Regions from separate parts of the Pseudoclavibacter sp. VKM Ac-2888 genome, predicted to be linked through region 2. Evidence: predicted binding sites of a transcription regulator. Region 2 holds the regulator's gene; the other holds the start of a gene.
What was found. Region 2 encodes HspR, which represses chaperone genes until heat shock. Its sites were predicted from a motif close to AAGTTGAGTCNNNNNGACTCAACTT; they were not measured.
Positions count from the first base shown of each region.

Region 1: a site for HspR is predicted at 11,960-11,984, ahead of ITJ61_RS13455 (Hsp20/alpha crystallin family protein). Genes of this name have one in related genera too.

Region 1 covers NZ_JADKSM010000001.1:2,832,979-2,847,808, forward strand. Annotated here, with positions in the region: gene hemL (glutamate-1-semialdehyde 2,1-aminomutase) at 1-14, shown strand, start outside; gene ITJ61_RS13395 (DedA family protein) at 62-697, shown strand; gene ITJ61_RS13400 (FMN-dependent NADH-azoreductase) at 840-1,499, opposite strand; gene ITJ61_RS13405 (winged helix-turn-helix transcriptional regulator) at 1,580-1,927, shown strand; gene ITJ61_RS13410 (acryloyl-CoA reductase) at 1,950-2,969, opposite strand; gene ITJ61_RS13415 (GNAT family N-acetyltransferase) at 3,079-3,555, shown strand; gene ITJ61_RS13420 (ABC transporter substrate-binding protein) at 3,666-5,018, shown strand; gene ITJ61_RS13425 (ABC transporter ATP-binding protein) at 5,455-6,261, opposite strand; gene ITJ61_RS13430 (ABC transporter ATP-binding protein) at 6,258-7,277, opposite strand; gene ITJ61_RS13435 (branched-chain amino acid ABC transporter permease) at 7,270-8,250, opposite strand; gene ITJ61_RS13440 (branched-chain amino acid ABC transporter permease) at 8,261-9,520, opposite strand; gene ITJ61_RS13445 (rhodanese-related sulfurtransferase) at 9,913-10,845, opposite strand; gene ITJ61_RS13450 (DNA-3-methyladenine glycosylase family protein) at 10,907-11,839, shown strand; gene ITJ61_RS13455 (Hsp20/alpha crystallin family protein) at 12,036-12,449, shown strand; gene ITJ61_RS13460 (xylulokinase) at 12,589-14,028, opposite strand; gene xylA (xylose isomerase) at 14,185-14,830, opposite strand, start outside.
Region 2 covers NZ_JADKSM010000001.1:2,545,501-2,560,330, reverse strand. Annotated here, with positions in the region: gene ITJ61_RS12055 (MurR/RpiR family transcriptional regulator) at 1-780, opposite strand, end outside; gene ITJ61_RS12050 (MFS transporter) at 915-2,369, opposite strand; gene ITJ61_RS12045 (ABC transporter substrate-binding protein) at 2,614-4,239, opposite strand; gene dnaK (molecular chaperone DnaK) at 4,600-6,465, shown strand; gene ITJ61_RS12035 (nucleotide exchange factor GrpE) at 6,468-7,178, shown strand; gene ITJ61_RS12030 (DnaJ C-terminal domain-containing protein) at 7,294-8,304, shown strand; gene ITJ61_RS12025 (heat shock protein transcriptional repressor HspR) at 8,314-8,862, shown strand; gene ITJ61_RS12020 (SDR family NAD(P)-dependent oxidoreductase) at 9,037-9,807, opposite strand; gene ITJ61_RS12015 (helix-turn-helix transcriptional regulator) at 10,211-11,056, opposite strand; gene ITJ61_RS20325 (hypothetical protein) at 11,066-11,530, opposite strand; partial or broken gene ITJ61_RS20320 (SDR family NAD(P)-dependent oxidoreductase) at 11,652-12,278, opposite strand; gene ITJ61_RS12005 (winged helix-turn-helix transcriptional regulator) at 12,178-12,636, opposite strand; gene ITJ61_RS12000 (MFS transporter) at 12,801-14,036, shown strand; gene ITJ61_RS11995 (TetR/AcrR family transcriptional regulator) at 14,066-14,677, opposite strand; gene ITJ61_RS11990 (SDR family oxidoreductase) at 14,727-14,830, shown strand, end outside.

The sequences.
Region 1 (14,830 bases), 290 kb from region 2:
CGGCACCCGAGTAGGGCCGCGTTGGAACGCCGAGCCGTCGACGAAAGGGCCTAGAAGCCACGTGGAGGAACTCACCAACTGGGTGCTCGACCTGAGGGGCTCCGGCTGGAGCTTCGCGGTCGTGGCGCTCGTGCTGCTCGTCGGCGGCGTCGTCACCTTCCTGCCGAGTCAATCGCTGGTCGTGGCGATCTCCGCCCTCACCGCCGGAGATCAGGGGTGGACAGCCCTCATCAACCTCTTCGGACTCTTCGCGTTCTGCGTCGTCGGCATGGTGCTCGGCGACATCGGCACGTACTGGCTCGCCAGGGGCGTCGGGTTCGGCAAGTGGAGCTGGATGAACGGGCGCCGGCTCACCGCCGTGCGCACGCGAGTCGGCGATCAGCTGAAGACCCGTCCGAAGTGGGTCATGGTCACCGTGCGGCTGCTGCCGCTTGGGCGCATCGCGACGGTGCTCGCCGCATCCGACGCCCGGATGCCGATGCCCACCTTCCTTCCGCTTTCTGTGCTCGCGAGTGCCGTGTGGGTTGGCTACGCGGTGGTGATCGGCGCTGTGTTCGGCTCGTTCAGCACGGACAACCCGCTGCTCATGATGGTGCTCGCCGTGGTCACGGCCATCGCTCTTGGCCTTCTCGCGCAGGTGGTCAACGGCTGGTTCGAGAAGCTCACCGACCGCCGGAAGGCCGACGTCGCAAGCTAGGGCACCCCGCCCACGGAGTCGGAGAGTCTGCGGGATGCAGAACGCGCTTCGCTGAGAGGCGTTCCCCTCGAGGAAGCGAGTTCCGTATCCCGAGACTGCCCGGCTGTCGACGGTCGGAGCGGTGGAGCTGGGCTCCGCCTGCCTACGCGGCGTCGGTCTTGCCGCGGAGCTCGGCGAGCTCGCGGCCGGACTCCGCCGCCTTCGTCTCGGCTTCGGACTTGAGGTCGGCGGCGAGGTCGGCGAACTGGTCGAGTGCCGGGTTGACGCCCACGAGCGTGAAGGGACGCTGCACGACGCGGAGGTCGAGGCCCCAGGCGTCCTGGAGCAGACGGGTCAGGTACGGCGTGGAGTGGTCCCAGCCTTCCTTCGGGGTGCCCTCGTCGTAGTTGCCACCGAGGACGGTCGCGAGGGTTGCGGGCTTCCCGGCGAGCGTCGTGCTTCCAGCGTTGGTGCGCGGGTCGGTGTAGGCGAGGTCGAACCAGAGCTTGAAGTGCTGCGAGATGCCGTAGTTGTAGAGCGGCACGGTGAAGAGCAGGGCGTCGGCCGCGATGATCTCGTCGGCCAGCTGCGCTGCGAGGGCGACGGCGGCGCGCTGCTCCTCGGTGCGGTCGTCCTCGGGCGTGAAGCCAGCGTAGACGGCGTTCTGCCAGGCGTCGGCGGGGATGGGCGACTCGATGAGGTTGCGGCGTGTGACGACCGAGTCGGGGTGTGCCTGGGTCCACTCGGCCTCGACGAGGTCGCCGAGCGCGCGGCTGGCGGAGGTGGCGGGGAGCAGGCTGGCATCGATACGGAGAAGGGACATGCGGGGCTCCTTGAAATTTCACAGAGTCGCTATGAAAACCAGAGCGACTCTTTGCAGATTAGCACGGGTACACTGGCGGCATGGCAGAGAAAGCGCAGGAGCACGGCGCCGCGGAATGCGACGGCGCCATCTCGCTCGCCTTCACGCTGCTGGGCAAGCGCTGGAACGGCATGATCATCGATGTGCTCGGCTCGCAGCCCCTCACCTTCGTCGCCCTGCGCCGCGCGGTGACGGGCATCAGCGACGCGGTCCTCTCCGACCGCCTGACCGAGCTCGCCGGGGCCGGACTCGTCGCGCGCACCGTCAACGACGGCCCGCCGATCTCGGTCAGCTACGAGCTCACGACGGCAGGTCAGCGCCTCATTCCGGTGCTCAAGCAGCTCGGCACGTGGGCTTCGGAGAACCTCGAGCACGCCCCGCTGGCCTGATCCAGCGTCAGTCGCCCTCCAATCAGGCGTCACCCCGCACGCGCACGACCGTTCGCCCGCGCACCGCCCCATCGAGGATGGGCTGCGCGACCTCGATCGCCTCCTCGAGGGCGACGACCTCGGTCATCGACTCGAGCAGTTCGCTGTCGAGCTCGAGGAGCCTGTTCCAGGCCTCGGCCCGCACCTCCAGGCTCTGCACGACCGAGTTGATGCCGCGCAGCGTCACGCCGCGCAGGATGAACGGCAGGACCGTCGTCGGCAGGTCGGTACCCTGCGCCAGCCCGCACGCCGTCACCAGCCCTTCTCGTCTCGTCTGCGCGATCACGTTCGCGAGGGTCGTCGAGCCGACCGCGTCGATGGCCCCGGCCCAGCGCTCCGTCTGCAGTCCCTTGCCCGGCGCATCGGAGAGCACGTGCCGGTCGATGATCTCGGCCGCGCCGAGGCGGCGCAGGTAGTCACCCTCCTCGTCACCGCGGCCAGTGGATGCGACGACCCGGTAGCCGAGTCCCGCCAGCAGGGCGATCGCCACGCTGCCGACGCCACCCGCCGCACCCGTCACGAGCACATCGCCGTCGCCGGGCGCGACCTGCTTCTCGAGCGCCAGCACCGACAGCATCGCCGTGTACCCGGCAGTGCCGATGGCGGCCCCCTGCAAGAGGGACATCTCCTCGGGTAGGTGGATGAGCGACTCGTCGTCGACGAGGCACAGCTCGGCGAGGCCGCCGTGCCTGCTCTCGCCGAGCCCCGCACCGTTCAGCACGACGCGGTCGCCTGGCACGAAGTTCGGCGTGCGCGACTCCCGAACGACGCCGACGACGTCGATGCCCGGGACGAGCACATCCGCTCGACTCACGCCGGGCCTGCCGGCGAGCAGCAGGGCGTCCTTGTAGTTGAGGCTCGAGTAGGCCACGTCGACGAGCACCTGGCCGCGATGGAGGCGGCCGTCGCCGAACAGCTCGTCGCCGAGCTCATCGAACGCGACGTCGATGCGAGGCTTCCCCGCGTCGTCGGTGGACTTCGTCGTCAGGTATCCGCGAACCATGGCGCCATCGTAGGGGGCGCGGATCAGAGCTCCCCAGCATCCGCTGCACGGAGCCGACCGCATGCCGCTCGCTGCTCTGCTGCGCTGCCGCTCTGCAAGACTGGCTGGCATGATCACGGTCCGCACCTTCACCGAACTCAGTGCCGCCGAGCTCTGGGGCATCCTGCACCTGCGCTCGAGCATCTTCGTCGTCGAGCAGGACTGCGTGTACCTCGACCCGGACACGGCCGACTTCGCCGACGGCACCCTGCATGCGTTCATCGGCGACGACCCCCTCTACCCGCACAGCTACGCGAGACTCCTCCCCATCGGCTGGCCGGACGAGCACCTGCCGACGCACCTGTCACGCCCCATCGGCAGGGTCGTGACGGCCGAGAGCTCCCGCGGCCTCGGATACTCGGCTCAGATCATCCGCCACCTCGTCGAGATCGCCGAGAGTGAAGGCCTCTCGACCTCCCTCAACGGGCAGGCCCACCTCGAATCCTGGTATGCGAGATTCGGGTTCGAACGATGCGGTGAGAACTTCATGGAGGACGACATTCCCCACGTGCCGATGGTGAAATACACATCGAGCCCTGACTCATGATTTACTCGCTCGTAACAAGCATGAATCAGTTAGTCGCAGTGCCGCGGCTAGCTTGAGATCCGGGCGCCGCTGCGCGGCGCTCGCTCTCTGCTTACGTATAAAGGAGCACCATGAGTAACTTTGCCAAGTCGTCTCCCTCCAGGAAGTTGCGCATCACCACAGGAATCGCCGCCATGAGCGTCGGCGTCTTCATGCTGGCTGCGTGCTCGTCGACGACCGAAGGTGGCAGTCCAGATGCGGAGGGCGATGCTGCCGCTGCCGTCTGTGGGCCCGACACGGCTGCATCCGTAGCCGACGTCACGCCCGTCGACGCACCGACCGCTCAGGAGCGCTCCGAGGCGCTCAAGATCGGCTCGCTGCTTCCGCAGACTGGAACCCTCGCCTTCCTCGGCCCGCCCGAGATCGCGGGTGTCGACCTCGCAGTCGCCGAGATCAACGCCTCGCCGTCCGGTGTGCTCGGCGGCAACATCACCGTCGTCCACCGTGACTCGGGCGACACGTCGACCGACATCGCGACGCAGTCGGTCACCGACCTGCTGAGCCAGAACGTGTCCGCCATCGTCGGCGCGGCATCCTCGGGCGTCTCGATGACGGTCATCGACCAGATCACCGGTGCAGGCGTCGTGCAGATCTCGCCGGCGAACACCTCGGCCGAGTTCTCCACCTACGCCGACAACGGCTTCTACTTCCGCACGGCCCCCTCGGACATCCTCCAGGGACGCGTCAACGGAAACACGATCGTCAACGACGGCAACGCATCCGTCGGCATCATCTACCTGAATGACGCCTACGGCTCGGGCCTCTCCGAGAGCATCACCACAGCAGTCGAGGCTGCTGGCGGCGAGGTCGTCGCGTCTGAAGCCTTCAACGAGGGCGACAGCCAGTTCTCCGCACAGATCGACGCCGTCACGGCCGCCGACCCCGACGCGATCGCGCTCGTCGCGTTCGACCAGACGGCGACCATCGTTCCGCAGCTCATCGGCACCAAGGGCTTCCCCGCCGACAAGCTCTACATGGTGGACGGCAACATGGCCGACTACTCCGCTGACTTCGAAGAGGGCACGCTGAACTGCGCCAAGGGCACCATCCCCGGTGTCGTCGCCTCCGACGACTTCCGCGCCCAGCTGCTCGGTATCGACCCGGACCTGAAGGACTTCACGTACGGCGCTGAGTCGTACGACGCGGTCATCCTGGCAGCCCTCGCCGCACAGGCCGGCGGTGCCGCTGACCCGGCGACGATCAAGGACAACATGCAGAAGGTTTCTGTAGAGGGTGAGAAGTGCACCACCTACGCCGACTGCGTCGCGCTCCTCGAAGCTGGAACCGACATCGACTACGACGGCGTCTCCGGACCGATCTCGTTCGACGAGAACGGCGACCCGTCAGAGGCCACGATCGGCATCTACCAGTACGGCAACGGCAACACCTACTCCAACATCGGAGAAGAGGCTGGCCAGCTCTAAGCTGACCCGCTGAGCGAAGGGCCCGGGATGCACGCATCCCGGGCCCTTTTGTGTGCCCTGGCGGGGCTGGGCTTGGCCCTATCGCATGCCCGAGCCGAGCATCCGCCCGCCCCGCTGCCGTCCTCTCCCTCCCCCCTGCACCCCCCCCGCAAGCAGCCAACGCTGCCCGACGTTTCCCCCTCTGCGGGCCGTCGCAGCGGGGGAAACGCCGGGCAGCGTTTACCTCCCTCCGGGGAGGGGAGCCTTCTGCAGAACCTGGGCGTGAGGAGCCCCCGCTGCCCGCGCATCGCTGCCCGCGAAGGCAACCAAGACTGCCCGGCGTTTCGCCCCCTGCGCAGTCTGGCAGGGGGCGAAACGCCGGGCAGTGATCGGCTTCGCCTTCGCCTTCGCGGGGGCGCCGGGCCGGGGGCCGGGGCGGCTGGGTGGATGCTCGCGGCTAGTGGGCCGCGTCGCCGTCCTTCGCCTGTTCGTCGGCCGCGAGGGTGCCGAGGTAGAGGGCGATGACCTTCGGGTCGTTGAGCAGCTCGCGTCCGGTGCCCGTGTACGCGTCCTTGCCCTGGTCGAGCACGTAGGCGCGGTCGCAGATCTGCAGGCAGCGGCGCGCGTTCTGCTCGACCATGATGACGGAGACGCCGGCACGGTTGATCTGGCGCACACGCAGGAACGTCTCGTCCTGACGGACCGGGGAGAGGCCTGCCGACGGCTCGTCGAGGAGCAGCACCGACGGGTCCATCATGAGGGCCCGCGCCATGGCGACCATCTGCCGCTCACCGCCGGAGAGGGAGCTCGCGCGCTGCTTGCGGCGCTTCCCGAGCTCGGGGAAGAGGTCGGCGACGAACTCGAACCGCTCGTTGAAGACCTTGGGCCGCAGGAAGAGCCCCATCTCGAGGTTCTCCTCGATCGTGAGCGACGGGAAGACGTTGTTGTTCTGCGGCACGAGCCCGACGCCCTTGGCGACGAGCTTGTCGGCGCGGAGGCCCGTGATGTCCTCGCCCTTCAGCATGACGCTGCCGCCGCGGATCTTGATCTGCCCGAAGATGGCCTTGAGTACCGTCGACTTGCCGGCGCCGTTGGGCCCGATGATGCCGATGAGCTCGCCGGGGTAGGCGTCGATCGAGCATCCGTTGAGGATGTTCACGCCGGGCAGGTAGCCGCCGACGAGGTCGATCGTCGACAGCACAGCGTCGCTTCTGGGGGTCGTCGCTGTCGCAGAACCGGATGCGTTTGGCGTCGTCTCGCTCATTTGCTGTCACTCTCCGTCGTCTCGGTCCCGGGCTTCGTCTCGGCGATCTCCTCGGCGATCGTGGTCGTCCCGAGCACTTCGGCCTCGTACTCGGCCGCCGCTTCGACGCCCTGTTCCTCGGCGATGCGCTCGACTTCCAGCTCCTGGATGTCGAGGTCGCCGAGGTCCTGGTCGTGGTGTGCGCCGAGGTAGGCGTCGATCACGGCCTGGTCCTTCATGACCGTCTCAGGCGGGCCCTCCGCGACGATCTGGCCTTCGGCCATGACGACGACCCAGTCGGAGATGTTCGTGACCATGTGCATGTCGTGCTCGACGAACAGCACCGTGGTGCCGTCGTTCTTGAGCTCCTTGACGTGGCCGAGGAGTGACTGCACGAGGGCCGGGTTGACGCCGGCCATGGGCTCGTCGAGCATGATGAGCTTCGGGCTGCTCATGAGGGCGCGGGCCATCTCGAGGAGCTTGCGCTGTCCGCCGGAGAGGGACGCCGCGTAGTCCTCGCGCTTCGCGTCGAGCTTGAAGCGGGCGAGGAGCTCGTCGGCCTTCTCGGTGATCTCCTTCTCGCGGTCGCGCCACAGCGGCTTGAACAGCGCGCGCAGCATGCCCTCGCCGCCCTGCTGGTCGGCGCCGAGGAGCATGTTGTCGAGCACCGTCATGCGTCCGAGGGACTTCGTGAGCTGGAAGGTGCGGACCATGCCGGAGCGGGCCACCTTGAAGGCGGGCACGTTGGCAAGGGAGGTGCCGTCGAACGACCATGTGCCCGTGTTGGGCTTGTCGAAGCCCGTCAGCAGGTTGAACATGGTGGTCTTGCCGGCGCCGTTGGGGCCGATGAGCGCCGTGATCTTGCCGCGCGGGATCTCGAGGTGCTGCACATCCACGGCCGTGTTGCCGCCGAACTGGCGGGTGACGCCGTCGGCGATGACGATCGGGTCGACCTTCTTGCAGCCGGGGCCGACCTTGCCGTCGACGAACTCGTGGGTGGGGAGGATGCCCGTTGGGGGGCTCGTCTGCTCAGGCACTGAAGCTCAGCTCCTTCTTGTTTCCGAAGATGCCCTGGGGTCTGAAGACCACCAGCAGCATGAGCGCGATTCCGACGATGATGAAGCGCAGCTGGCCCGCCTGCGTCGTCGAGAGGAAGGTGATCGCGCCCGATTCGATCGCGCCGTACAGGATGCCCTGCGTGAGCGAGAGCACGACCCAGAAGATCATCGCTCCCACGATGGGCCCGAAGATCGTCGCGGCTCCTCCGAGCAGCATGATCGTCCAGATGAAGAACGTGAGACCCGTCGTGTAGTTCGCGGGTTGCACGGCTCTCGGCAGGATGAAGATGATGCCGGCGAGGGAGCCGAGGAGGCCACCCGTGATGAGGGCCTGCATCTTGTAGGCGAAGACGTTCTTGCCGAGGCTGCGCACGGCGTCCTCGTCTTCGCGGATGCCGCGGACGACGCGACCCCACGGGCTGCGCATGAGCGCCCACACGAGGAGGGTCGCGAGGATGACGAGGCCCCAGCCGACGATGCGGGTCCACCAGTCGTAGGCGTTGTAGGTGAAGGGACCGAAGCCGTAGGTGCCGTCGGGGATCGGGTTGATGGCCGCGAAGGTGCCCTTGAAGCCGTTCAGGCCGTTGGCCGCACCCGTCACGGGGGTGAGGCCGGTCGTCGTCACGATGTACCGCAGGATCTCTGCGGAGGCGATCGTGACGATGGCCAGGTAGTCGGCGCGCAGCCGCAGCGTCGGGACGCCGAGGATGAACGAGAAGACGATCGAGACGACGATGACGCACAGCACGGCGGCCCAGATGGGCCAGCCGAGGCTGATCGTCGGGATCGCGAACGCGTACGCGCCGAGCAGCATGTACGCGGCCTGGCCGAAGTTGAGGAGGCCGGTGTAGCCGAAGTGGATGCCGAGGCCGATCGCGGCGAGCGCGTAGGCAGCGGTGGTGGGGCTGAGGAGCTCGCCGATGGCGTTGCTCAGGATGTTTGACCAGTCCATGGTTCGTCTCCTAGCCGACTCGCTCGCGGCGGCCGAGAATGCCCTGGGGCCTGACGAGCAGGACCAGGATGAGGATGAGGAGCGCCGCCGCGTACTTGAGGTCGGCGGGGATGAAGAGGGTCGAGAGCTCGACGAAGATGCCGACGACGAGCGAGCCGACGAGGGCGCCGTAGGCGGAGCCGAGGCCACCGAGGGTGACGGCGGCGAACATCAGCAGGAGCACCTGGAAGCCCATGTCCCATGAGGATTGGCGGTAGAGGGCGAGCATGACGCCGGCGAGGGCGGCGAGGCCACCTGCCGTGGTCCACACGATGCGGATGATGCGGTCGACGTTGATGCCGGATGCGCTTGCGAGCGACGGGTTGTCGGACACGGCCCTGGTGGCTTTGCCGACGCGGGTGCGCGTCAGGAACAGGGCCACGAGGAGGAGCGTGACGATCGAGATGCCCATGCTGAGGAGCGAGCCCGTCGTGATGCGCACGGGGCCGAACTCCACGGCTCCGCTGAGGCCCACCGAGCTCATCGGGAGGATCGCCCCGCCGAAGAAGAACTGGTAGAGGTAGCGGAGTGCGAGGCCGAGGCCGATGCTCACGATCATCGCCGGGACGAGGCGCACGCCGCGCTTGCGGAGCGGCTTCCAGAGGGTCGCATCCTGGAGCCAGCCGAAGGCGGCGCCGAGGATCACGACGACGATGATGGCGACGAAGATGTTGAGCCCCATGACGACGGCGAAGAGCCAGGCCATGAGTCCGCCGAAGGTGACGAGCTCGCCGTGGGAGAAGTTGTTCAGCCCGGTGGTGCCGAAGATGAGGGTGATGCCGATCGCGCCGAGCGCGATGAGGAGGCCGAAGTTGAGGCCGGCGACGAGGCGCTCGATGAGCTGCGAGCCGAAGTTGCTGCTCTGCCTCGTGTCCTCTCCGAGTGCGAAGAGGCGTCCGACGTTGGTCGTCGACCATTCGTCCTCGGTGACCTCTGCGGTGGCGCCGTCCTCGTTCCGCAGGTCGATGCCGTCTGGCAGGGTCTCCGTGTCGAGCGTGACCGTGTAGTTGCCTGGGCCTGGGACGGGCACGCGCCAGCGGCCGTCTTCACCCGACTCCACCGTCTCGGAGTAGCCGTCGCCGTCGACGGTGAGCGAGACGCCCGCGACGGGTTCTCCCTCGTAGTTGAGGATGCCGCTGATCGAGTACGGCGACTCCTCATCGACGGGGTCGGCTGCCGCGTTCGCGGGGCCGGCCATCGCGAAGACGCCGAGGAACGCAAAGAGCGACATCGCAAGTGCTGCGAGCATTCGGTGGGTTCGGGTGAGCCGGGAACGCCGGGCGGTCGCTGAGCGCGAACCGGCTGGCGTGAGCGGACTGGGGAGAAGGGGCACGGAGTACCTCCAGTGCGAGTCGGGCTGGGCACGACGACTGAACGAGATTCTGGAACTGCTATTTCTGCAAGCGAGGATTCGCCACTCTGCGAATCTACGGATGGTTTGTATCGGCAATGTTTCACTGCCGCTACACACGATAGCCGTGCGGAAGAGGCTCTGCTCGCAGCCAGGAGCCTCAGCGCGCAATTTTGTTCTACGTCACCACAATTGTGGTGCCTCAGCACGGCACAGTGTGCCGCCACATCCAAGATCTCCGATTTGTGAAGATGTCTTTCGTCTCCGGCGTGTCACCGACCGGATGGTGCCCCCGCCGCGGCACTGAGGCCCGCGGGCGTGTGCTCGGGACAGTGGAGTGCGCGCTCGCCGCAGTCCGCACAGGCGACGAAGCGTTCCCTGCAGGAGGGGTCGCTGCAGTTCTGGGTGCGGTGCGTGGGCCTCTCGCATTCGCGGCAGCGGCCGAGGACGTCGGTGTCGGGGCCGAACTCGAGGTGCTCGCGAGCGTCGAAGACCGCGAGGGAGCCCTTCCAGAGCCCCTCGTTGCCGAACTGCTCCGCGTATCGGACGATGCCGCCGTCGAGCTGGTACACCTCGTTGAAGCCGCGCTTGAGCATGAGCGCTGAGAGGACCTCGCAGCGCACGCCACCCGTGCAGTAGGTGACGACGGGCTTCGACTTGAGGTCGTCGTACTTGCCCGATTCGAGCTCGGCGATGAAGTCGCGGGTGGTTCCGGTCTCCGGAACGATGGCGCCCTCGAAGCGGCCGATCTGCGCCTCGATCGCGTTGCGGCCATCGAAGAAGACGATCTCGTCGCGCGATTCGACGAGTGCGTGCAGCTCGTCGGGTGCGAGGTGGGTCCCGCCGCCCTTGACGCCGTGCTCGTCGACCTCGAGCTCGCCCGGCGCCCCGAAGCTGACGATCTCGTCGCGCACCTTGACGCTGAGGCGTGGGAAGTCGAGGCTCTGTCCCTGCTCGTCGAGGCCGGTGCCCTCCGACCACTTGTAGTCGGCGTCCTTGAAGGCCGCGTACTCCCGGGTGGTGCGCACGTAGCGCTTGAGCGCGTTCAGCTCGCCGCCGAGGGTGCCGTTGATGCCGTCCTTGGAGATCAGGATGCGCCCACGCAGCCCCAGGGACGCCGCGAGGTCGCGCTGCCAGAGGCGGATCGCCTCCGGGTCGGCGAGGGGCGCGAAGGCGTAGTAGAGCACGATCTTGGGGACAGCCATGAGGACGATTTTAGGTGAGGGGCTCACGCCGAATGTCCGTGGGTCTGCGTACCCTTGCCGCATGCCAGATCGGGTCATGTCGCTCTATCGGCCGGCGTCACCGGTCGATGTGCAGCAGACCCTGTCTCCCCTCATGCGGGGCAGGCGAGATCCGACGTGCTGGGTGCATCCGGTGTCGCGGGACGTGTGGCGCACGTCCCACACGCTGGCGGGAGGCGCGACCACGGTGTTCCGCCAGGCCCGGGAGGGGGTGCGGGTCGTGTCGTGGGGTGCGGCCGCTGAGATCGCGGTCGACGAGGCTCCCACGCTGCTGGGCCGCGACGACGACTGGAGCGAGCTCCGTCTCGACGCCCTGCCGGAGCTGGCGGATGTGCGGCGACGGAACGAGGGGCTGCGGCTCCCGAAGTCGGGCGCGGTGTTCGAGGCGCTGAGCGCGGCGATCATCGAGCAGAAGATCACGGGCCTCGAGGCGCATCGCGCTTGGGACATCCTGCACCGCGACCACGCCGACGCGGCGCCAGGGCCGGCCGGTCTCGTGCCGCGGCACCTGCGCCTGCCGCTCACGCCGGAGCAGTGGCGGCGCATCCCGAGCTGGGACTGGCACCGGGCCGGCGTCGACTACTCGCGGTCCGGCACGGTGATCCGCTCGGCGACGGTCGCGTCGGCACTCGAGCGCACGAGCGGCCTGCCGACGGGGTCGGAGGAGCCGCTCCGTCGTCTTCGCTCGATCGTGGGGGTCGGCGTGTGGACGGCCAACGAGACCGTGCAGCGCTCGCATGGCGACCCTGATGCCCCGAGCTTCAGCGATTACCACATCCCCAACATGGTCGGGTGGGCGCTCGCGGGCTGCGACGTCGACGACGACGGCATGCGGGAGCTGCTCGAGCCGTGGCGCGGACACCGCGAGCGGGTCGTGCGGCTCATCAAGCTCGCGGGCAACCCGCGCCCGAAGCACGGCCCCCGTTTGACCGTGCAAGACCACCGCTCCCACTGAGCTCTGCGCCCGGCGTCGACGTGCGCTGACCTTTTCGAGAGGCGTTCGCCCACGGCTGACGGGGTTTTCAGCAAACTTTCTGGCACTCGATGGGGCAGAGTGCTAATTTTCTGCTCAAGGAAGTTGACACCAGTCGACTCAAGTTCACCGCACCGTCTCGCGCTGACGAGCGTGCGTACAAGGAAGGGAAAACGACATGGCACGCGTCTTCGATCCGTTCCAGGAGATGGAACGACTTTTCCAGGGAGCACCGAACAGCCCGCGTTCGATGCCCATCGACCTCTACCGCGAGGCCGACCACTACATCCTCACCGCCGACCTGCCCGGCATCGACCCGAGCTCGATCGACGTCGACCTCGACGGCCAGCAGCTGACGATCCGCGCCGAGCGCAGCACGGTCAACGCCGAGGGCGCCAAGTGGCTCGTCCGTGAGCGCAACGGCGGCAGCTACCTCCGCCAGTTCACGCTCGGCCAGGGGCTCGACACCGAGCGCATCGCGGCGAGCTACGAGCACGGCGTGCTGACCGTGACCGTGCCGGTCAGCGAGCGCGCGAAGCCGCGCAAGATCGAGGTCGAGAGCGGCACGAAGGTCGAGACCATCCAGGCCTGAGCGGCCCGGTGATCACCGCTTCGTGATGTGACCTCTGTGACGCAGTGAGGGGCAGCGCCGACGGGCGCTGCCCCTCACTGCGTCGGTAGGTCTGTGGGTCTGCGCTCGTCCTCGACTCGCGCTCGCGCCTTCGTTCGCGTCAGGCGGCGTGGAGTCCCGTTCCTGCCTCTTCGGTCTCGCGGGCGAGCTTCGCGGCCGCAGCGTAGCGGGTGCGGAGTGCCGCGTCGGGGGCGGGCTCGAGGCGAGCGATGGTCTCGACGGGCCAGTCCGGACGTGTCCCGGTCGCCACCCAGGCAGCCTGGCGGGCTGCACCGTCGGCGACGTACTCACCGGGTGCCGGGATCTCGACGGGCACGTCGAAGAGCGTCGGCGCGACGGCGCGGACGCCCTCGCTCAGCGCGGCGCCGCCGATGAGCATGACTCGCTTCGCCTCGACGCCGAGCGCACGGTGGGCGTCGAGTGCCTGCGCGAGGCTGCCGAGCATGCCCTCGACTGCGGCCCTGGCGAGGTTCTCGCGGGTGAACGATCCGCGGGTCATGCCGAGGAGCGACGCGGTCGCATCCGGCAGGTCGGGGGTGCGCTCGCCGTCGAGGTACGGCACGAACGCGAGACCACCAGAGCCGACGGGTGCCGATGCGGCGAGCCGACCGAACTCCTCGTGGTCGACGCCGAGGACCTCGGCGGTCGTGTCGATGACGCGAGCGGCGTTGAGCGTCGCGGACAGGGGAAGGAACGCTCCCGTCGCGTCCGCGAACCCGGCCAGCCCACCGCGGGGGTCGACCACCGGTCGGTCGGCGACGGAGAAGACGGTGCCTGAGGTGCCGATCGAGACGACGACGTCGCCCGGACGCGCGTTGAGACCGAGCGCCGCACCAGCGTTGTCGCCGGCGCCCGCGGCGACGAGTGCGCCGGCCGGTGTCTTCCCAGCGACCTCGTCCGGTCCGAGCACACGGGGCAGGATGGCGTCGTGGCCGAGCGCCGCGATGAGCAGCTCGCGGTCGTAGTCGAGCGTGAACGGCGACCAGTAGCCGGTCCCCGACGCGTCGGAGCGGTCGGTCGTGAGCTTCGTCAGGTCCGGGCCGAGGGGGCTCTCGCCTGCTGGGCCGTAGCCGAGGAGGCGCCACGTGAGCCAGTCGTGGGGGAGGGCGACGGCCGCGACGCGCGCCGCGTTCTCGGGTTCCGCATCCCGCAGCCAGCGCAGCTTCGTGATCGTGAACGAGGCGACGGGCACGAGTCCCGTGCGCTCGACGAGCGCATCCTGGCCGAACTCGGCGATGAGGTCTCGTGCTGCGCCTGCGCTGCGGGTGTCGTTCCAGAGGAGGGCGTCGCGGACGACGCGGCCGTCGGCGTCGAGGGCGACCATGCCGTGCTGCTGGCCGGCGACGGAGATCGCCGCCACATCGTCGAGCCCGCCGGCGGCCTCGGTCGCGCCCTGGACGGCAGCCCACCAGTTCGCCGGGTCGATCTCCGTGCCGGGGAGGTGAGCTGCGCGCCCCTGGCGGACGAGCGCACCCGTCTCCGCATCGCGGATGACGAGCTTGCAGCTCTGCGTACTCGAGTCGAAGCCGGCGACGAGCATGGTGGTCTGCTTTCTATAGGGCGAGTGCGGTGTTGAGGTTCAGGCGCTGGTCGAGCATGCACGACAGAGCTGGGGCGGATGCACGCGCGTGGTGAGTGCATCCGCCGCAGCTCTGCGCGGGGGGACGGGGGAGCCCGTCGGTCGTTGGGGCGTGTGCTAGCCGCGTGCGCCCATGAGGTGCTCGAGCGCGAGCTGCTGCAGGCGCACGAAGCCGAAGCCCTTGCCGTTGAAGTACGCGTCGGCGTCGAAGTCCTCGAAGGCGGAGCGGTCGGCGAGGAAGTCGTCGTAGGTCTCGCCCTCGCCGAGCGTGTTCGTGGAGAGCTCGTCGACGCGGGAAGCTGCGAGAGCCTCCTGCACCTCGGGGTCGGCGCGGAAGGCCGCCGCGCGCTCCTTGAGGAGAAGGTAGGTGCGCATGTTCGCTGCCGCCGACTCCCAGACGCCCGTCTCGTCCTCGGTGCGCGAGGGCTTGTAGTCGAAGTGGCGGGGGCCCGTGTAGGTCTGACCGCCGTTGGGGCCGCCGTTCTCGAGCAGGTCGACGAGCGCGAACGCGTTCTGCAGGTCGCCGTGGCCGAACACGAGGTCCTGGTCGTACTTGATGCCGCGCTGGCCGTTGAGGTCGATGTGGAAGAGCTTGCCCTGGTAGAGGGCCTGCGCGATGCCTGCCGCGAAGTTGAGGCCGGCCATCTGCTCGTGCCCGACCTCGGGGTTCACGCCGACGAGCTCCGGGCGCTCGAGGGTCTCGATGAAGGCGAGTGCGTGGCCGACCGTGGGGAGCAGGATGTCGCCGCGGGGCTCGTTCGGC
Region 2 (14,830 bases):
GGAGGGCTCGGCACGGCGGGCGATGGTGAGGATGAGTGCGTTGCTGATCGCCATCGGCACGGTCAGGGAGAGGTAGTCGTCGCTGCCGCCGCGGGGCGCGGCGATGATGGTCGACGGGCGCGGGGCGGGCCACACGACGGTGTCGGTGATGAGGGCGCTGTGCGCGCCCGCCTCCGCCGCCACGTCGAGCAGCGGCCCGAGCACGGCGGGCGCCCGGCGGAAGGCGAAGGCCAGGAGGAGGTCGCCCGCCGAGAGCCGCGCGATCCGCTCGGCGATGTCGCGGCGCGACCCCGTGAGCTGCACGGTGCGCATCCCGAACCGCTGCAGGCGGCGGCTCATGAGATCGACGAGCACGGTCGCGTTGCCCTGCGCGAAGAGGTGCACCTCTCCGGCGCGCAGCACCTGCTCGGCGAGCGCATCCAGCTCGCCCTGCTGCACGTGGCGGGGGAGGTCGGAGAGCGCAGCGAGCTCGTCGTCGACGAATCCACCGAGCACGTCGCTCGCCTGATGGCGCTCGAGGCGACCCCTGATGCGCTGCGAGGGGCCGTCGCCGCCGTGGTAGTCGGCGCGCAGCGCATCCCGAAGCTGCGGGTAGCCCTCGAAGCCGAGGCGCTGCGCGAGCCGGGTGGCCGCGGACTGGTGCAGCTGGAGCGGACCGGTCAGCTCGGCCGCGCTCCAGAAGGTGGCCTCGAGCGGCTGCGTCTGCAGGGCCGACACGAGCCGACGGTCGGTCGGCGTGAGCAGGTGACCCTGCTGCTTGGCGAGGCTGATGATGAGCACGCGAGGAACGCTAAGTGCAAAAGAACTTGCAATGGGTGCAAGTCCTGCACGTTCACGTGCCGTTCATCGAGTGTCCGATTCGGCGTTCCCTGAGGCGCCGCCGGAGCGCCCCCGGAGCGCCGCGGAGTCCGCTGCTACGCGCTCGCCTGCTTCACCTTGCTCGGCACGGGCAGCATCATGAGGAAGCCGACGGCGAGCACGATGCCGATGCCGATGATGCCCATCTTCGGGTTGCCGGAGAGGAACACGAAGAGGCTGAACAGGGCGGGCGTGATGAAGCTCGCGACGCGGTTCGTGGTGGCGTAGAGGCCGAACAGCTCGCCCTCGCGCCCGGGAGGCGTCGCGCGCGACAGGTAGGAGCGACTCGCCGCCTGCGCGGGACCCACGAAGAGGCACAGGGCGAGGCCGAAGATCCAGAACACGGTCTGCTCGGACGGCAGGAAGAGGAGCACCACGGAGAACGCGGTGAGCGACACGAGCGACGCCATGATGACGAGCTTCGGCCCGAAGCGGTCGTCGAACCAGCCGGCAGCGAGCGTCCCGAGGCCGGCGACGAGGTTCGCGGCGACCGCGAAGTAGATGACCTCGCTCGGCGCGAAGCCGTACACCTGCGCCGCGAGGATCGCCCCGAACGCGAAGATCGCCTGCAGGCCGTCGCGGAAGACGGCGCTCGCGGCGAGGAACAGGAGCAGCTTCGGGTCGCTCTTCGCGAGCTTCCCGATCACGCGGAAGAGAACGCCGTAGGAGGCGAGGAAGCCCACCTTCGGGCGGTTCTCGTCCTTCGCGATCTCCGGCACCTTGAACATGACGGGGAGCGCGAAGACGACGTACCAGACGGCCGCGAGCACGATGGCGAAGCGGATGTCGAGCGCGCCCCCATCCACCCCGCTCGGCACCCCGAGCACCCCGTTCCGGCCCTCCGCGCCGAACGACTGGATGAACAGCACGAGCAGCAGCACGAGCAGCACGATGCTGCCCAGGTAGCCGAGGCCCCAGCCGATGCCAGAGATGCGGCCCACGTTCTTGGGCGTCGAGACCTGCGAGAGCATGGCGTTGTAGTTGACGCCGCTCAGCTCGGCGAAGATCGTGCCGACCGCGAGCAGCAGTGCGCCCCAGAAGAGGTACTCCTCGCCCGGCTGGATGAAGAACATGGCGAGCATGATGAGCACGGTGATGCCCGTGAAGATGCCGAGCCACAGCTTGCGCTTGCCTGAGCCGTCCGAGCGCTGTCCGAGGACCGGCGCGATGAGCGCGACGAGCAGTCCAGCGACGGTGCTCAGGTTCGCGATGACGTTCGTGGATGCGGCCTGAGCCGCCAGGTACTGCGGGTCGAGCGGGTTCGCGTCGCCCAGCGCCGCGACCTGCGGGTCGATGAAGAGGTCGCTCGCGAGGTAGGTCGCGAAGACGAACGTGACGACAACGGCCTGGAAGGCGGAATTGCCGACGTCCCACAGCGCCCACGCCGTCGCGCGCCTCTTCAGCTCCTTGGGCGTGACCGCCGCCCCGCCGTCGACGGTCTCGACTCGCCCGCTCGGGGTCGGGTCGCTGGAGGAGGGGGCGCCATCGTCGGCGCGGCCTGGGAGTGCCATGCGCGGATTCTATGCGCGGGAGGCGGCGCGCAGGCGAACGCGCGGACGGTGGGGTCCGCGTGGACGTCGGCCCATCCCGGCCCGGTTCGGTCCGGTCCGGTTCGGTCCGGTCCGGTCCGGTCCGGCCAACTTCCGTGATGGTTCGGGGCTGCCCGCCCGGATGGACGTCAGCCGGGCCGAAGCATCACGGAAGTTGGCCGGTGCAGTGCAGTGCAGTGCCCGCGTGCAGGCGCGCCGCCGAAGGCTACTGACCGAGCCAGGTGTCGTAGAAGTACGGGCGGCCGACGGCGTTGGTCTCGATGCCGTGCACCTCGGGGCTCGTGACGAACACCTGGTAGTTGTCGACGATCGGCACCGTGTAGGCCTCCTCGAGGACGCTCTCCTGCAGCTTCGCGAGGTTCGCCGCGCGTTCGTCGGTGCCGTTCGCGGTCTGGGAGACGCCAAGCAGCTGCTCCTCGAGCTCGCCGCCCGCCAGCTGGAACTGGTTGGTGTAGTCCTGCCCCCAGTACTGGCGCAGCGTCGTCGCGTCCAGGAACGAGTTGGCGACGGGGAAGATCGGGGTGCCGCCAGCCGCGAAGACATCGCTGTACGTGCTCGCATCCGTCTGACGGATCTCGAGCTGGATGCCGATCGCCTTGAGCTGCTGGGCGGCGAGCTCGAGGATCTGGCCGGAGCCGTTCACGAACGGCGACGTGTATGCGGGGATCGTCAGGCGCGTGCCGTCCTTCACCCGGTAGCCGTCGCCGTCCTTCTCGGTCCAGCCGGACTCGTCGAGGAGCGAGTTCGAGAGGTCCTGGTCGAAGGCGAGCTTCTCGCTCAGGTCGACCCAGCCTGGTGTCGCGGCCTGCACGGAGGAGGTCGCCGGCTTCCAGTTGGCGTTGAAGACGGTGTCGACGATCTCCTGACGGTTCACGCCGTGCTGGATGGCCTGGCGCACGTTCACGTCGTCCGTGATCTCGGCGTTGGGTCGCAGCACGAAGTTGATGGGCGTGCCGAGGTACTCGCCGTAGATGACGTTGAAGCCGTCGTCGATGAGGCGCTGCTCCTCGCTCGGCTGCACGAAGTGCACGGAGTCGACCTGGCCGGACTCGAGGGCGCCCTGGCGTGCGGAGTCCTCCTCGAGCACGTTGAAGGTGATGGAGTCGAGGTAGGCGGGGCCCTCGTGGTCGAACGCCTCGCTGGCCCAGTCGTAGTCGGCGCGCTTCGTGAGCACGATTTCGCGCTCGGGCACCTGCGACTCGAAGACGAACGCTCCGGTGCCGACGACGTTCGCGAGGTCCGCCTGCTCGTCGAGCGGCAGGTCGATGGTGCTCTCGCCGAGGATGCCGGCCGCGAAGAAGCCGAGGCTGGGGATGAACCCGCGATTGGGTGCGCTGAGGGTGACGAGCACGGTCGTGTCGTCGACGGCCTCGGCGCTCGCGAACTCCCCGGGGACGATCGGCGAGCGCGTGATGCCCTTGCTGTCGTCGCCGAGGCCGAGCACCTCGAGGTTCTTCGCGACGATGTCGGCGTCCAGCGGCGTGCCGTCCGAGAAGGTCACGCCCTCGCGCAGCTTCAGCGTGTACTGAAGTCCGTCCTCGCTCTCCTCCCACGACTCGGCCAGCCACGGGTGCACCTCGCCCGTGTTGTCGACGTAGACGAGCGTCTCGACGAGCTGCGTCCACACCTGGCTCTTGTACCAGTTGTTCGACTGCTGCTGCTGCCACCCGTCGGCGATGGCGGTGACGGCGTGCACGAGGTCGCCGCCGGCGACGGGGGTGTCGGAACCCGCGCTCGCGGTGCTCTGCCCGGTCGCGCATCCGCTGAGGAGGAGGGAGGTGAGGGCCGCGCCGATGACGGCTGCGGAGAAGGTGGAGCGGCGTCTGTTCATGACGGTCCTGTCGTGGGTGGATGCGTTGCGAGGGCCCGAGGGCGGCCAGCCTGAGTGGCGGGCTGGCGTGAGCGTGGCAGGTAGCTCAGGCGGAGTCCAGGATGCGCGTAACAGTGGGGCCGGGGCTGAACTCGCGTGACTCCACGCGTGAACTCGTTGCCTCGTGTGTCCCGTGACTCGTGTGACTCGTCAAGACTTGAGTCGTTCCCACTCAACTCTCAGCCGCCCAGCTTGACGCGTGCACCGTGCTGAGTAAACTTGAGCGCAGACGGCTCAGGTCTTCATGCCTCCGATTCGGAGCACAGAACCAGAGCCGACGAAGACTCAGAACAGACAAGCACTACAAAAGGAGAACCACACATGTCACGTGCTGTTGGAATCGACCTCGGAACAACGAACTCCTGCGTCGCAGTCCTCGAAGGTGGCGAGCCGAAGGTCATCGCGAACGCCGAGGGCTTCCGCACCACCCCGTCGATCGTCGCATTCACGAAGGACGGCGACGTCCTCGTCGGCGAGACCGCCAAGCGCCAGGCCGTCACGAACGTCGACCGCACCATCGGATCCGTCAAGCGCCACATGGGCACCACCTGGACCCAGGCCATCGACGACAAGAAGTACACCGCGCAGGAGATCTCCGCGCGCATCCTCGGCAAGCTCAAGCGCGACGCTGAGCAGTACCTCGGCGACAAGGTGACCGACGCTGTCATCACCGTCCCCGCGTACTTCAACGACGCCGAGCGCCAGGCCACGAAGGAAGCCGGCGAGATCGCCGGCCTCAACGTGCTCCGCATCATCAACGAGCCCACCGCCGCCGCACTCGCGTACGGCCTCGACAAGGGCAAGGAAGACGAGCTCATCCTCGTCTTCGACCTCGGTGGCGGAACGTTCGACGTCTCCCTCCTCGAGGTGGGCAAGGACGACGACTTCTCCACCATCCAGGTGCGCTCCACCGCAGGTGACAACCGCCTCGGCGGCGACGACTGGGACGACCGTCTCGTCAAGTACCTCATCACCGAGTTCAAGTCGCAGACCGGCGTCGACGTCGCGAACGACAAGATCGCGCTCCAGCGCCTCAAGGAAGCCGCTGAGCAGGCGAAGAAGGAGCTCTCCAGCTCCACCAGCGCCAGCATCCAGCTGCCCTACCTCTCCCTCACGGAGAACGGCCCCGCGAACCTCGACACGAGCATCACGCGTGCGAAGTTCGAGGACCTCACGAAGGACCTCCTCGAGCGCACCCGCAAGCCCTTCGAAGACGTCATCCGCGAAGCCGGCATCAAGGTCGACGAGATCGACCACGTCGTCCTCGTCGGTGGCTCCACCCGCATGCCCGCCGTCGCCGAGCTCGTCAAGAAGCTCAGCGGCAAGGAGGCCAACAAGGGCGTCAACCCGGATGAGGTCGTCGCAGTCGGCGCCGCACTCCAGGCTGGTGTGCTGAAGGGCGAGCGCAAGGACGTCCTCCTCATCGACGTCACGCCCCTCTCCCTCGGCATCGAGACCAAGGGCGGCATCATGACCAAGCTCATCGAGCGCAACACGGCCATCCCGACCAAGCGCAGCGAGACCTTCACGACGGCCGACGACAACCAGCCGTCCGTGCAGATCCAGGTCTTCCAGGGCGAGCGCGAGTTCACCCGCGACAACAAGAACCTCGGCACCTTCGAGCTCACCGGCATCGCACCGGCCCCCCGTGGCATGCCGCAGATCGAGGTCACGTTCGACATCGACGCCAACGGTATCGTGCACGTCTCCGCAAAGGACAAGGGCACGGGCAAGGAGCAGTCGATGACGATCACCGGCGGCTCCAGCCTCGGCAAGGAAGACATCGAGCGCATGGTCCGCGAGGCTGAAGAGCACGCGGAAGAAGACAAGAAGCGCCGCGAAGGCGCCGAGCAGCGCAACATCGCCGAGACCACGGTCTACCAGGTCGAGAAGGTGCTCACCGAGAACGACGACAAGCTCCCCGCCGACGTCAAGAACGAGGTCCAGGGCGATGTCGACGCGCTCAAGACGGCCCTCGCAGGCGACGACGACGCGGCCGTGAAGTCGGCGCTCGACAAGCTCAACACCAGCCAGACGAAGCTCGGCGAGGCCATCTACGCCGCAGCCCAGGCTGAGCAGGCAGCAGAGGCCCCCGCGGCCGACGCACCCGCCGGAGACCAGGCAGCCGACGATGACATCGTCGACGCCGAGGTCGTGGACGACGAGGACGACAAGGACAAGAAGTAACCATGGCTGAAGAGCGAAACGAGTCAGAAGCACGCGGCCCCGAGAACTCGGGAGAAGCAAACGAGCCGATCATCAACGACAAGCGTCGGATCGACCCGGAGACTGGCGAAGTTCGCGACCTCGGCACGGCTGCTGGGGCCGAGTCGGCGGAGTCCACACCGGACGACGCCGACCCGGCCGCCGGCCAGGCTGCTGAAGCCGCGGCTGAAGGCCTGAGCGTCGAGGATCTCGAGAAGCTCCTCAGCGGCGAAGGTGCAGAAGACGCGCCAACGGAAGGCGCCCCCGGCGAGAGCGATCTCGCAGTGGAGCGCCTCCACGACCTGCAGCGCGTCCAGGCGGAGTACGCCAACTACCGCCGCCGCACCGACCGCGAGAAGACCGAGGCCTACGACGCCACCAAGGCGGAAGTGCTCCGGTCCCTCCTCCCCGTCCTCGACGACCTCGACCGTGCCCAGAAGCACGGCGACCTCATCGAAGACACCCCGGTCGCCGTCATCGCGAACAAGCTGCGCACCGCAGTCGAGCGCCTCGGCCTCACCGCCTACGGTGAAGCCGGAGAGGCCTTCGACCCCCAGCGGTACGAGGCCATCGCACAGCTGCCGAACCCCGAGGTCACGAGCGACACGATCGCTGACGTCGTCGAACGCGGCTACACCATCGGCGAGCGCGTCGTCCGCGTCGCGAAGGCAGCCGTCTTCGTACCCGCTTCATAAGCACCGCGATCGGCGCATCCGCCCGATCGAACACGGGAGGGGGCACCGCAGCTGCGGGCCCCCTCCTGTCTTCATCCGGAAGACACGTGCTCATCCCTAGGAACAGAAGGACCATATGGCCAGTCAGGATTGGTTTGACAAGGACTTCTACGCGGTGCTCGGCGTATCGAAGGACGTAGACGAAAAAGACCTCAAGAAGCAGTACCGGAAGCTCGCGCGTCAGTATCACCCTGACTCGCACCCGGGCGACACTGCCGCAGAGGCGAAGTTCAAGGAGATCTCCGAGGCCTACTCGGTCATCTCCGACCCAGAGCACCGCGCCGAGTACGACCAGATGCGCGCCATGGGCTCGGGCGCCCGCTTCCAGCAGGGGCCAGGCGGCCCAGGGGGCGCGGGCTTCGAGGACGTCTTCGGAGGCATGTTCAACGGTGGCGGCGGACGCCGCGGCGCGTCGAACGCCGACTTCGAGGACCTCCTCGGTTCCATGTTCGGCGGTGGTGGCGGCGGCTTCGGGGCAGGCAGCTTCGGCGGAGGTGCCGGCGGGCCTGCCGGGTTCCAGACCGGACCGCAGAAGGGGCGCGACCAGAGCGCATCCACGACGCTCAGCTTCATGACCGCCATCCACGGCGACACGGTCGAGCTGCAGGGGCAGGATGGGCGGGTCGTGAAGGTCCGCGTTCCCGCCGGCGTCGAGGACGGGCAGAAGATCCGCCTCCGCGGCAAGGGCGGGCAGAGCCCGAACGGCGGCGAAGCCGGAGACCTCATCCTCACCGTCGCCGTGCGACCCGACCCCGTCTTCACGCGCTCGGGCCTCAACCTGGAGGTGACCGTGCCGGTCTCCTTCGCTGAGGCAGTCCTCGGCGCCACCATCGAGGTGCCGACCGTCGACGGCAAGACCGTGCGCGTCAAGGTCGCGCCGGGCACGCCGAACGGGAAGACGCTCCGCGTGAAGGGCAGGGGCATCGAGTCGAAGAAGGGCAAGGGCGACCTGCTCGTGCACCTCGAGGTGGCCGTGCCGAATCACCTGTCGAGCGCGCAGGAGAAGGCGCTCGCCGACTTCGTCGCCGCATCCGGAGACGAGAGCCCCCGCGAGGACCTGCTGCGTCTCGCGCGCCAAGGCAGGTAGGGGACGCCCATGGCATTCCCCTCCGACCTCGACGAGGACGCCCCGATCTTCGCGATCGCCATGGCGGCGGAGCTCGCGAACATGCACCCGCAGACGCTTCGCCAGTACGACCGGATGGGCCTCGTCACGCCTCGGCGCACGGCCGGGCGCGTGCGGCGGTATTCGCTTCGCGACGTCGCGCAGCTGCGGGAGATCGCGGTGCTGTCGAACGAGGGCGTGAGCCTCGAGGGCATCGCCCGCGTGCTCGAGCTGCAGCGCGAGGTGCTGGGACTGCGCCGCCGCGTCCGGGCGCTCGAGGCGGAACTCGCCGACGAGCGCCTCACGAGGCTCGGTGGTCGCATCTTCGCGGCCGGGGAACGCGGCGATGTCGTGCCCCTCGCCCACGGTCGCCGCACGGCCCGCCGAACCGAGGTCGTCGTGTGGCGGCCGGCGCGCATCCACGATGCCGAGGCCGAAGCCGACGCCGACGCCGACGAGCGGCGCCCGAAGCGAACCCGCGCGAAAGCCTCGGCACCGCGTACGCGCGCTTCCCGCGCCAAGCGGCCGCCGGACGCGTAAGCCCGCGCCGCATCCCGCCTCCCGCGCCCCGCGCCGCGCCTTCCGCCGAACCACCCGCGTCTCGAGCGCCGAAGAGGTCAGTTTCGCCCCATCCTGAGGCCCAGGATGGGGCGAAACTGACCTCTTCGCGTCGGGGTGGGTGCGGGTGCGGCGCGCGGGGTGCGGCGCGCGGGGTTAGCGGGCTCCGTTGCCGCCGTCGACGCGCCACTGCGCGCCGGTCACGAACGACGCCTCGTCGGAGCCGAGGAACACGACGACCCGAGCGATATCCAGCGGCTCGGCGTAGCGGCCCATCGGGATTGCGGCCTGGAACCCGGCCTTCGCCGCCTCCGTGTCGCCGCCGCCGAAGCCCTCCTCCAGTCGCCGCACCATCTGCGTGTTCACGCCGGACGGGTGGATGCTGTTGACCCGCACCCCGCTCGGGGCGACCTCGAGCGCGGCGGACTTCGTGAAGCCGACCACGGCGTGCTTCGACGCGACGTAGGCGGAGACGCCGGGCGCCCCGTCGAGGCCCGCCTCCGAGGACGTATTGATGATGCTGCCGCTGCCGCGCTCGGTCATGACCTTGAGGACATGCTTCATGCCGAGGAAGACGCCGCGCACGTTGACGGCGAAGACCTTCTCGTAGTTGTCGACGCTCGCTTCCGTGAGCGGGCCGACGGCGCCTTCGATGCCCGCGTTGTTGAAGAACACGTCGATCGTCCCGAACGCCTCGACGGTCTGGGCGACGTAGCGCTCGACGTCGGCCTCGTCGGTGACATCCGCGGCGATCGCGATGACCTCGCCGTGCGCCGAGAGGCGTTCGCGCGCGGCCTCGAGGGGCTCCGGGAAGAGGTCGACCAGGGCCACGCGTGCGCCCAGCTTGAGGAATTCCTCAGCTGTCGCCGCGCCGATGCCGCCCGCGCCGCCGGTGATGACCACTGAGCGTCCGGTGAAATCTGTCATGTCGCAACTCCTTTGTCGTCTGGTTGTCCGCGTGACGTCGCTCGCCCGCGGCAGTCGTCGGCCGCCGGAGCTGTATCCCCGACGGCGCCGCCAGGCTAGGTGCCACGCATGCGCATCCACTGTGTACCGACACAGCGAATGCGCCGAAAGCATGCGCCCCGCCCCGCCCCGCCCCGAGCAGGGTCACGGCCACCGCAGAGTTGTGGCGTGACGTCGTGGCGACGTCGCGCAGCAGCAACAAGCCACAACTCCACGGCCTGGGCGCGCGCGTTCGGGTGCAGGGCGCCGGGCGCGGGTGTTCGGACGCCGGACGACGGGCGCGGGTGTTCGGACGCCGGACGCCGGACGCCGGATGTCGGACGTCGGACGCCAGTCGTCGGGTGCCGGACGCCGGGCGCCTGAGTCAGGCGTCGGCGGTGAGGCGCTGCGTGCCGATGACCGAGAGCAGCTGCAGTCGGTCGTAGCTCTCTGTGCCAGGCGTGGCCGTCAGCACGAGCAGCGTCTGGTGCTGCGCGGGGTCGATGAGGAACTGGCAGTGCACCTCCATGGCCCCGAGCTCGGGATGCTGCACTCGCTTCTCGAGCTCGTGCGTCGCGTTGATCTCGTGGTCGGCCCAGATTGCGGCGAACTCCGGGCTCTCGGCGAGGAGCGCATCCACGACCCGCTGCGCTCGAGAGCCTGGACCCTGCTGGGCGACGAAGCCGCGAGCATCCGCGGCGAATGCTCGAGACAGCTTCTCGTGGTCGGCCGACGGGTAGACGTCGCGGGCGCCGGGCGCCGTGAACCAGCGGTAGACGACGCTGCGGGCGTTGCCGACGAAGCGGGTCTCGTCGCCGAAGAGGGCGCGCGCGGCCGGTGTCTGCACAAGCGTCTCGCCCATGGCCGTCATGACCTGCGCCGGGGTGTCGGCCAGGCGGTCGAGGATGCGCATGAGGCCGGGGGCCACGTGCTCGCCGCCGATGGCGCGGCGAGGTGCCTGGTGGCCGGCGAGGTGGAAGAGGTGGTCGCGTTCCGCGGCCGTCAGCCGCAGGCCACGCGCCATGGCGGCGAGCATCTGCTCCGAAGGCTGGGGGCCGCGGCTCTGCTCGAGGCGACTGTAGTAGTCGACCGACATGTCGCTGAGTGCAGCGACCTCCTCGCGCCGCAGCCCCTGCGTGCGGCGGCGGGGTCCCTTCGTCAGACCGACGTCCTCGGGTTGGAGCGCCTCGCGGCGGCTGCGGAGGAAGTCGGCGAGCTGGGCTCTGTCCATGAGGCGAGGCTAGCGGGCGACGTGCTCGGCGACGAGCTGTTCGGAGAGCTCCCACAGGCGGCGTGCATCCGCTTCGCTCGCGACGCGCGAGTAGAGCGTCTGCTCGGCCGGGCGGCCGCCGATGTGGCCTGGGCCCTTCGGGCCGTAGAGGCGGCCACCCTTCGCGTCGGGGCTCGTGGCAGCGAGGACGGCGGGGAGGGCGGCGCTCTGCGGGGTGCCGGTGATGCCGACCCGTGAGAGGAGGCGGATGACCTTGACCTCGGTGGTGTCGCTGGCTCGCCCCATGCCCGGCTGCGCGGCGAGGAGATTCGTGGGTGAGACGCCAGGATGCGAGAGGTTGCTCTGGATGCCCCAGTCGTTCGCCTCGCTGAGGCGGTGGAGGTGCATCCCGAGCAGGCCGGTCGCGATCTTCGACGAGCTGTACGAGCCCATCTTGCTGTAGCTGCGCTCCCAGTTCAGGTCGTCCCAGTTCACGGCGCCCTGGTTGGCGGCGATGCTGATCTGCGTCGTGACGTGCGCCCTGCCCTCCTTGAGGAGGGGGGAGCAGGCCGGTCGTGAGGGCGAAGTGGCCGAGGTGGTTGGTGCCGAACTGCAGCTCGAAGCCGTCGCTCGTGGTGCGGCGCTCTGGTGGTGTCATCACCCCGGCGTTGTTGATCAGGATGTTGATGGGGCGCCCGTCTTCGACGAGCTCCTCGGTGAGGGCCGAGACCGATGCCAGCGAGGAGAGGTCCAGCTGGCGCAGCTCGAGCTTCGCATCCGGGTTCGCTCCTCGAATGCGCGCCGCCGCCTTCTCGCCCTTGGCTTGGTTGCGGACCGGCATGATGACCGTCGCTCCGGCTCGGGCGAGCCTGGCGGCGATGTTGATGCCGATGCCGTCGCTCGCACCCGTGACCAGGGCGAGTTGGCCGGTGAGGGAGGGGACTGGGATGTCGCGGTTCTTGGGCACGGGATGCTCCTGAGTGGTGTCGATGTCGAGATCGCTCCGCCGGTGAGGCGAAGGTGCAGTCTGGCTGCTGGAACCACTCTGCTGGGTCGATCTTCTTCGATTCAGGGCTCGCTCATCCAGGGATCGGTGATCCCTGGATGAGGCTGGTTGCTGGGAGCTGAGGCCGAGGTGTCGGTCAGCGGCGCACGAAGGACACCTTGTCGGCGTCGACGGGCCGGCCTCGGGCGTCGATGAGCTGCGAGGAGACCTGGCACTCGCTTCCCTGGCTGCGGGCATCCACCTTCGCCGGTGCTTCTCGGGGCACGTGTGTTTCGCCCCACTGCTTCATGGCGATGAGGACAGCGCTCAGCTCGCGGCCTGACGGGGTGAGGTCGTACGCCTCTCGCGTGCGCTGACCGGGCTCCTGGTATGAGGCTCTTGTCATCACGTCGGCCTCGACGAGCTTCGCGAGCCTGGCGCTGAGCACGTCGCTGGCGATGCCGAGACTGTCGCGGAACTCGGCGAACGTGCGTCGACCGAGCAGTGCCTCCCTGATGAGGAGGAAGCTCCACGGGTCGTCGAGAACGCCGAGGCAGCGGGCGATCGCGCAAGAGCCGTTGAGAGCCTTGGTGAGGGCGGGCGACTGGCGAGGCATGGGGTGACTCTAGCCTGACTCCATTTTCCGGAGCCAGGCTGACCCGTCCGAGTGTGACCGTGAGCGACCATCTGAGTTGCTAAAACAGAGTCAGCTTCCTATGGTCGTGCCAGGCGGCGCTTCCCCGATGCCGCGCGCCCATGACGAGCCCAAGGAGACTTTGCATGCGCCGAGCACGTCAACTGCCTGAGGCTGACCTGCAGCAAGCGCCATCGCGCCCGGGCACGCGCCGCGCCTTCTGGGCCGCGGCGTTCGTGCTTGCCATCGCCCTCTGGTCGTCCGGTGCGCCGAGCGTGCTGTATCCGCTCTACGCCGAGCAGTGGGGCCTGTCGCCCGTCGTCGTCACGAGCGTCTTCGCCACATACCAGCTGGCTCTCGTGGTCGCGCTGCCCCTCTTCGGGAACCTCTCCGACGTGTTCGGTCGGCGCTGCGTGATGATCGGGGGAGTCGCGCTGATCGGCGCATCCGCCCTCGTGTTCGCGGTTGCCCCGAACGTCGGGTTCCTGTTTGCCGGCCGGGTCCTGCAGGGGCTCGGAGCGGGACTCGCGATGGGCGCGGCGACCGCCTCTCTCGTGGAGAACAACACGAGCGCGAGCCCACGCTTCGCGAGCTCCGCGGCGACCGTCTCCACTGCCGTCGGCCTGACGGCTGCTCTCGCTCTGAGCGGACTCTTCGCGGAATTCGTCGCGATGCCGCTCGTCTGGAGCTACGTCGTGCTTCTGGTCCTGGCAGTGGTCAACATCTGGCTGCTGGTGCTCTCGCCGGACGACCGGCCGACGGTGCGCCGCCGCTGGCGCCCCCAGGCGCCCAAGGTGCCGACGGGCATCCGGCTCGGGTTCATGATCTCGACCCTGTCGGTCGCGCTCGCATACTGCGTCGGCGCGATCTTCCTGTCCCTCGGCGCGCACATGATCCGGGAGTTCGCGGATACGGAGAACAGTGCGCTGATCGGGGTCATCCTGGCCTGCTCTTCGGCGACCATCGGCGTCACGGGCCTCCTGCTCTCCAGGATCTCCGCGCACGCCTCCGTGCTTGCCGGCGCCGTCGTGACCCTGCTCAGCCTTGTGCTCATGGCCGCTGCCAGTGCGTTCGGTTCCCTCCCGCTTTTCTTCGGGTGGTGCATCGTGGGCGGCGTCGCCTACGCACTCGCATTCACCGGCGGACTCGGCCTCATCAACAGGCTCGCGCCCGCGCACCACCGCGGCGCGAGCTTGTCGCTGCTCTACGTCGTCGCGTACGCATTGCAAGCGGGCACCGCGATCGGGGTTGGTGCGATCGCCACGGGTGGGACGCTCGCCACGGCCGTCCTGGTCGCCGCCGCGGTGCTCGGCGCGATGTGCGTCGCGGTCATCGTTCTCATCTCGATCGCGCGGAGGTCAGGCCACATCTCATCGGCTTGACCTTGGAACCGCGCACGTCGGTGTCGGTGTCAGCGGCTCGCGTCGTCGTCGGGAATGGGGGGTTCTGTCGCCTCCGGGGTGACCAGCTCCACGAGCGTGCTCACGAGCTGCTCCGGCGTGGTCTCCCACATCTGCGGGGAGAGGTGGCCGCTCGCGTCCATGCTCGCGATGCCGTGGGCTCCCGTGAGAAGGAGTGCGCCGTAGAGGTGTGCGCGTTCCGGTCCGACGGCGTCTCCCACGATTCCGAGGAACTCGGCCTGGGCGCGGCTGGCGGCCTCGATCGAGGGTTCCGGGTTAGTCGCGGGCATCGTGAACATCATCTTGAATACTTCGGGTTCGTCGCGCCCGACAGTGAGCAGTGCTTCCAGGGCTGACTGGATGCGCATCCGCGGGTTCGCGTGCTCGTCGTCGCGCAGTTGCCTCAGCTGCTCGGCGATGCGGTCCCAGCTTTCAGCGCCGACGGCGGCGAGCAGGCTCTCCTTATCGGCGAAATGGCGGTACGCGGCCCCGCGTGACACGTCGGCTCTCGCCCCGACCTCGCGGAGGGTGACTCGCTGCGGGCCTCCCGCTTTGAGAAGGTCCCGAGCGGCTCCGAGGAGGGAGCGGCGCGTGGCTGCGGCGGATTCCTGACGACTGACCATGCATCCATCTTACAGTTGACAGCGTCAACTGGGGTGCTAGCCTACTGAGATGACACTGTCACCTGAAAAATCATCCCTCTTCGTCGTGACCGGCGCATCCACTGGAATGGGCGCAGCCACGACTCGTGCCCTTGCCGCCCAAGGGCACTTCGT